DNA from 3 places in the Fundidesulfovibrio soli genome. Region 2 is predicted to be linked to each of the others. Evidence: riboswitches for the same ligand, from Rfam matches in the RefSeq annotation. Region 2 holds a riboswitch; each other region holds the start of a gene.

Region 1 (2,223 bases), on a different contig from region 2:
GGGCGGAGCGCACTTCCTCAGGGTATTTCTCAAGGGCGTAGCGGGCCTGCACCGTGCCGGAGAGGTGCAGCATCAGCCCCTGGAAGGAGTGGCTCATGTTGGCGTTCTCGGCCACGCGCCAGTCCGCCTTGGAGATGTAGTTGTCGATGGTCTCCGCGATGTCCAGGAAGGCGGCCTTCTGCTCGCGCAGGGTGCGGCGCTTCTCGCGGTAGATGATGAAGCGCTTGGCCACCTCGAACATGCGCGAGTCCATGAGCACGCGCTCGACCATGTCCTGCACGTGCTCCTGTATGGGCACGTCGACGCCCTCGAGCTTCTCCTCCACCTTGCGGGCCAGGCGCTTGGCCAGCAGCGGGTCCTGCACGCCGCTGGCGCGCAGGGCCTTGAGGATGGCCTGGGCGATGCGCTCCAGGGACCAGGTTTCCAGGCATCCGTCGCGCTTCATTATCTGCTGGGGCATGTCAGGCTCCCTTCCCCTCGAACTTCGGGGGGATGTATGTTTGTTCCGTAAGCTCGTGGCCGGGGGGCAGGCAATCGCGCACCCGCCGGACATCCTCCGGGGTAAGCCCCGGAACGAGCGTAATTCTGAAAAGAAACGAGCCGGGCCGGGCCTCGGCCAGGGCGAAAATCCGTTCCAGGGCGGCGCGCGCCGCCTCCGGGCTTGCCGCGCCGCCGGTCAGCTCCGGGTAGCGCTCCCAGGGGCCCTTGACGTCCACGGCGAAGAGCGTGCCGGGGTGCAGGGCCAAAATGTGCTCCACCACCCCGGGCAGCATGCCGTTGGTGTCAACCTTGACTGGCAGGCCCAGCCCGGCGAGCCTGCCCACGAGGCCGGGCAGGCCTGGGTCCAGCGTGGGCTCGCCCCCGCAGACCACCACGCCGTCAAGCCAACGCGAACGCTGTGTCAATGTGCGTAGGACGCTCTTGCGGTCCAGTTCGGGGTGCTTCTCCGGGGTGAAGGCCAGGCTCTGGTTGTGGCAGGTGGGGCAGCGCAGGTTGCACCCGCCCAGGTAGACCACGCTCACGCTGCGCCCCGGCCAGTCGCACAGGGAGAAGGGCGTGAAGGCCCTGAGACGCGCCTCGGGCGCCAGGGGCGCTCCGGGGCACGGGGCCGTGGTCAGGGTGCGGGCGAGATTTTCCATAGGCGAACGATTCCCTTACCGCTAGCATATCGGGGCGCACGCAAAAAGAGAAAAATGCGCCGTGATATGCAACGCTTACAATGCAAAAACTGCAACGGCTCGACAATAAAGGAGTTGTCAAAATGATAAAAAACAGCACGCCCGGTGCGAGGTGGTGGACGCGCGCCGGATCATTTCCGGCGGGCGATTCGCGGGAGCCCGTGCCCGTTTCGCGGGGCATGGCCTGATCTCCCCAGGGACGTCTTCTGGCTTCCGGCGGGGTGGTGCCCGGAGGCCTTCCCAGGTGTCTACCCAGTGGCCTCCGCCCATGTGCCGGTTACAGCAGCGCGCCTGCGACGGACTTGCACCGTCTTCCGTTTCCCGGGGCGTACAGGAATTATTCTTACAGATTACCAGAGAAATCTGTCAAGAGACAAATTACAACCCTTTGATACAGCAGGGCTTTTTTTTGAGCGGGCTGCGGTTCAGCCGATAACGGCCGGGCAGCTCGCGCTCCGGCTCAGTCTTCCTTTTTCTTTTTCCAAGGTTTTTCAGTGCCTTGGCGCAGTCGCTCGATGTTCTCCCGGTGTTTCCAGACCACCAGTCCGGAGACCGCGAAGGTCACGGGCACCACGCTGCCCGGCCCGAACCACCAGACCGTGAAGGGCAGGCTCACCGCCAGCAGCAGCGACCCCAGCGAGACGAAGCCCGAGATCGCGATGGCGGCAATGCACAAGCCCACGGAGACCAGCGTGGCGGGAACCGAAAGCGCCAGGAACGCGCCGATGGTGGTGGCCACGCCCTTGCCGCCCTTGTAGTGCAGGAACACCGGGAACATGTGCCCGGCCACGGCCGCCAGGGCCACCAGCCCAGGGTAGAAGCCCCCGCAGCTCATCTGCCAGGCAACGGCCACGGGCAGCAGGCCCTTGAGGGCGTCCAGCACCAGGGTCAGCACGCCGAGCTTGGTGCCGCACAGGCGCGATACGTTGGTGGCGCCGATGTTGCGGCTGCCGGCGGTGCGCGGGTCGATGCCCCGGGCAGCCTGGGCTATGAACAGTCCGAAGGGGAACGAGCCGGCCAGATAGGCCAGGGCCAGCCAGGCGAT
Region 2 (2,223 bases):
CCCCCAACATCCGCGTGATCACCCTGGTGGACTTCAAGCGCTTCTGCGTGCGCCACTCCATCCCGGTCATCGAGGCCGTGGCCGTGAAGACGGAGCCTTCGGCGCGCACGGGGCTGATCCTGAACTGGCTGCCCAACCTGCGGGCCACCAACGGGATATTCTTGCTGGGAAGGTAGAGGAGGGGAGGGGGGATATGCCTCCGGCGGCCAAAGGGAGTTCCTCCCTTTGGAATCCCCTTTAGCTTCGCGTTGTTGCGGCATACGCTTTCAGCCTGAGACCATATTCTTCATCCCGTATTCCACGTTGTGACGATAGGCCAGCCCCAGCGCCCCTGGCGGCGCGGCGGGCGGCCTTGCGCTGGCGCTTCGCCAGAGGGCCGCAGGCCCGGCAGCTTGGGCCACCCGCCGCGCCGCCAGGGACGCTGGGGCTGGCCCACTGAATGACTTTTCCATCCGCTTCGCAGCAGAGCCGCAGGCCCGGCAGCTTGGGCCGCCCGCCGCGCCGCCAGGGGCGCTGGGCTGGCCCACTGAATGCCTCACCTGAGCTTGCACGGAACTGCTTCAACCCTGGCGGCATGAATCTCCCTCAGCCTCGCGCGGAGCGCAGGGGCAGGCCCACCAACAGGCCCCTTTTCTGCGCTTGCGCCGGAAGGCCGTCGCCTTCATTGACAACCCCCCTCCGACCGGATAGCGCAGGCCCCACAGGTGCCCAGCAATGGGAGAATAGGGAATCCCGTTCAAATCGGGAGCGGTCCCGCCGCCGTAAGTTCCATGCGTGTCCGCCCCTTCGCGCGCCACTGGGGAATCCCCCGGGAAGGCCGGGGCGGACGGAACGAGCCGGAAGACCTGCCTGTGCGTCATACCATGCTTCCAGCAGGGCAACGGGCTATTGCCGTGCATGGACCCCAGAAGGGCGAATACGGGCCGCTTCTCCAGCCGGAAACGGGTGGGGAGCGGCCCGGTCTTCTTCCTTCCAACAAGCCGCAAAGCGATGGAGCGCGCTCATGACTTCCGCCTTCCCCCCCGCCTTGCGTGGAATTCTCGTCCCGTTGCTTGTTCTGGCCTGCCTCGTGTCTGCCGCTTCCGGGGCTCTGGCCCACGGCGAAGCAAAAAACGAGGGGAAGACGGGCCTGCTGCTGGTGGCCTTCGGGACCAGCGCCCAAGGGGCCGACGCGGCCTACGCCAACATAGAAGCCAAGGTCCGGGAGCGCTTCCCGGGCATGGAGGTCCGCTGGGCCTACACCTCCGTGACCATCCGCAACAAGCTGGCCAAAGAGAAGGGCGTCCGACTTGATTCCCCGGCCCTGGCCCTGGCCCGCATGGCCGACGAGGGCTTCGGGCGCGTGGCCGTGCAGTCCCTGCAGACCATCCCCGGCGAGGAGTTCGAGGCCCTGCGCAGGACTGCCCTGGCCTTCTCCGGCATGCCCAAGGGCATCGCCCGGGTGGAGGTGGGCGAGCCTCTGCTGGCCTCCCCGCGGGACATGGAGCGGGCCGCCGCCGCGCTGCTGGCCTCCGTGTCCGCCGAACGCAAGCCGGGCGAGGCGGTGGTCCTGGTGGGGCACGGGTCTCGCCACAACGCGAACGCCTCCTACCCGGCCTTGCAGTACTACCTGTGGCGCAAGGACCGGAACGCCTTCGTGGGCACCGTGGACGCCTCCCCCTCCCGGGAGGACGTGCTGGCGGAGCTCGCCCGGGCGGGCCTGAAGAAGGCCTGGCTCGTGCCGCTGCTCGCCGTGGCCGGGGAGCACGCCCGCAACGACATGGCCGGTGACGGCCCGGATTCCTGGAAGACCGCCCTGGAGGCCCACGGCGTGGCCTGCGCGCCCGTGCTCAAGGGCACGGGGGAGATGGGCCCCGTGGCGGACATCTGGATCGATCATCTTGCCCAGGCGCTGGAGCGCCTGAGATAGCCCGGCCCCCCTGAGGGCAAGGGCGGGGAGCCGCATGAGGGGAGTCGAACCGCTCCTGGCGCTCTGCGTGGCGCTCACCGCGCTGGCGGCAGCCGCGGCCGGGACCGTGCCCGTGCCCGCGGCCGACGCGGCGCGCGTGCTGGCGGGCAAGCTCCTGGGGCAGGAGGGCTGGCTGGCCGGGGTGCCCGCCATGAGCGTGGCCCTGGTCTGGGACGTGCGCCTGCCGCGCATCGCCTGCGCCCTGGCCGTGGGCGGCTCCCTGGGGCTCTCCGGGGCGCTCTTGCAGGGCGTGCTGCGCAACCCCCTGGCGGATT
Region 3 (2,223 bases), on a different contig from region 2:
TGGAGCTTCGTGAACGTGGGGCTGGAGCGCATCGGGCGCTGAGCCTGGAGGGGCTGAGAGGCTGGGTGGGTTGAGAGGCTAGACGATCTCGTTGATCACGTGGCCCACGATGTTCTCCTGCAGGACGTGGATCACCTGGTCGGCGGGCGGGGTGGGCACGAGCACGTGCCCGGCCGGGGCGGCGAAGAATTCGCCCGCCGGATGCGCCGTGACGGCGTCCGGCGAGTGCACCAGGCCGTCGTAGGTTGCGAAGTGGACCAGACCGTCGTTCATGTCCGGGCTCCGGGGCGAATTGCGAAAGAATGAAGGGACGGTCCCCCGTGGGGAGCCGTCCCTTTTCATATAGGACCTTCGCCCGGGTTTGTCACCCTTATGATTGGGCTCCCGCTCAGGCGTCTGAGGTGCTCACCCCGGCCTGGGCGAACGTGGCCATTTCGTTGTAGATTGCCGCCCCGGCCCGCAGCACGGTCAGGGCCAGGGCCGCCCCGGTGCCTTCGCCCAGGCGCAGGCCCAGGTCCAGCAGGGGGGATGCTCCCACGAGGCGCATGATCTTCTGGTGTCCCGGCTCGGCCGAGGCGTGGCTGAAGAAGCAGTAGTCCAGCACGGCGGGGCTGATCTTCCAGGCCGCCACGAAGGCCGCGGAGGAGATGAAGCCGTCCACCAGCACGGCCATGCGGTTGGCGGCCGCGCCCAGGATCAGGCCCGCCAGGCAGGCGATCTCGCAGCCGCCCAGCGCGGCCAGGATCTCCACGGGGTCGCCCGAGGCCAGGGCCTTGGCGTTGACCTGCATGCTCCTCTCGATCACCTGGGCCTTGCGGGCCACGCCGTCCGCGCTCAGGCCGGTGCCGGGGCCCGTGACCGCCACCGGGGCCATGCCCAGGTAGGCGCAATAGAGCGCGGTGGAAGGGGTGGTGTTGGCGATGCCCATGTCCCCTGTGCCCAGCACCCGGAAGCCGTCGGAGGCGGCCGTGTCCGCCAGGGAGGCGCCCAGCATGAGCGCCTGGAGGCATTGCTCCGTGGTCATGGCCGGGCCTTGGGCCATGTTGGCGGTGCCCTGCATGACCTTGGCCTGCACCAGCATGGGGTGCTTGGGGAACTCGCCGCCCGCGCACCCGGCGTCCACCACGCGCAGCTCCGCCCCGGCCTGGCGGGCCAGCACGTTGATGCCCGCTCCGCCGCCCACGAAGTTGAGCACCATCTGGCGGGTGACCTCCTGCGGGAAGAGGCTCACGCCCTCGGCGGCCACGCCGTGGTCGCCCGCGCAGGTGAAGATCATGGCCGGGTCGGCCTTGGGGGCCTGGCCGCCCTGGATCATGTACAGGCGGCGGGCCATCTCCTCCAGGCGCCCGAGGCTGCCCTGGGGCTTGGTCAGGTTGTCCAGGTGGGCCTGGGCCTTGGCGGCCAGGGAGGCGTCCACGGGGGCGATGCGGGCGAGCAGGGCGTCGAAGTCGCTGCGGGAAGTCATGGTCTATCCTTTGGGACCGGCACGCGCCGGGTTCGGGAAAACAAAAAATCCCTTGGCCCCGGGAAGGGGTCAAGGGATCGCCGTTGCCATAGGTCCAATCCGCGAAACAAGTCCGGCCGTCCGTCTTCAGGCTTGCGGGTCGTCCTCCGCCCGCCCTTCCCATCCCCGGGGGGACAGTGGATTGCGAGCATCGTCTCCGCTTACTGCGGCGGGACCGCCACGGATTCGCACCGTGTTCCGTAACGGCCGGAGATGGCAGGGCAAGGGCTATACGCCCGGGCCAGCGCTGTCAAGCGCGGCCGCCGCCTCAGATGGGGCAGCCGCAGGCCCCGGGGGTGTTCACCACGCGGTTCTGCCCCGTGGAGTCGAGCACCTGCTGCCAGAAGTTGGATGTGAGGTCCATGCGCTTGCGCTCCACCGTGACCAGGGGCAGGGGCACGTGGGCCGGGATGTCGTGGATCTCCGTGACCATGAGCCCGGTCTTGCCCGCCATGCCCGCATGCACGGCCATGGCCCCCAGCATGTTGCAGTGGGCCCGGTCCGAGGCGCCCGCGGGCACGGAGCGGATGATGTAGCTGGGGTCGATGTATTTTACGGTCATGGGCAGGCGGTCCTTGAAGTAGCGCTTCATCTCCTTGAGGAGCAGGCCGCAGATGTCGCCCAGGATGCGGTTGCCCGAGGCGTCCGTAAGACCGGACTCGGGCAGCAGGTGCTGGCCCGCCCCCTCGGCCACCACCACCACGGCGTGGCCCCGGCGC

Evidence for each region. A riboswitch is a leader RNA that binds a small molecule or an ion and turns the genes downstream of it on or off. The one in region 2 is predicted to bind cobalamin.
Region 1: it holds a riboswitch for cobalamin, as region 2 does, so the genes downstream of both, MLE18_RS10005 (radical SAM protein) here and MLE18_RS16495 (sirohydrochlorin cobaltochelatase) in region 2, are expected to answer to the same signal.
Region 3: it holds a riboswitch for cobalamin, as region 2 does, so the genes downstream of both, cobT (nicotinate-nucleotide--dimethylbenzimidazole phosphoribosyltransferase) here and MLE18_RS16495 (sirohydrochlorin cobaltochelatase) in region 2, are expected to answer to the same signal.

The regions. Positions count from the first base shown of each region.
Region 1 is NZ_JAKZKW010000009.1:78,378-80,600, reverse strand. Features, by position in the region: gene MLE18_RS10010 (ribonucleoside triphosphate reductase) at 1-460, opposite strand, end outside; gene MLE18_RS10005 (radical SAM protein) at 462-1,139, opposite strand; cobalamin riboswitch at 1,358-1,519, opposite strand; gene plsY (glycerol-3-phosphate 1-O-acyltransferase PlsY) at 1,639-2,223, opposite strand, start outside.
Region 2 is NZ_JAKZKW010000027.1:4,717-6,939, reverse strand. Features, by position in the region: gene metW (methionine biosynthesis protein MetW) at 1-176, shown strand, start outside; cobalamin riboswitch at 686-867, shown strand; gene MLE18_RS16495 (sirohydrochlorin cobaltochelatase) at 1,004-1,909, shown strand; gene MLE18_RS16490 (FecCD family ABC transporter permease) at 1,944-2,223, shown strand, end outside.
Region 3 is NZ_JAKZKW010000007.1:96,599-98,821, reverse strand. Features, by position in the region: gene MLE18_RS08775 (hypothetical protein) at 1-42, shown strand, start outside; gene MLE18_RS08770 (hypothetical protein) at 79-273, opposite strand; gene cobT (nicotinate-nucleotide--dimethylbenzimidazole phosphoribosyltransferase) at 389-1,465, opposite strand; cobalamin riboswitch at 1,566-1,728, opposite strand; gene MLE18_RS08760 (ATP-dependent 6-phosphofructokinase) at 1,773-2,223, opposite strand, start outside.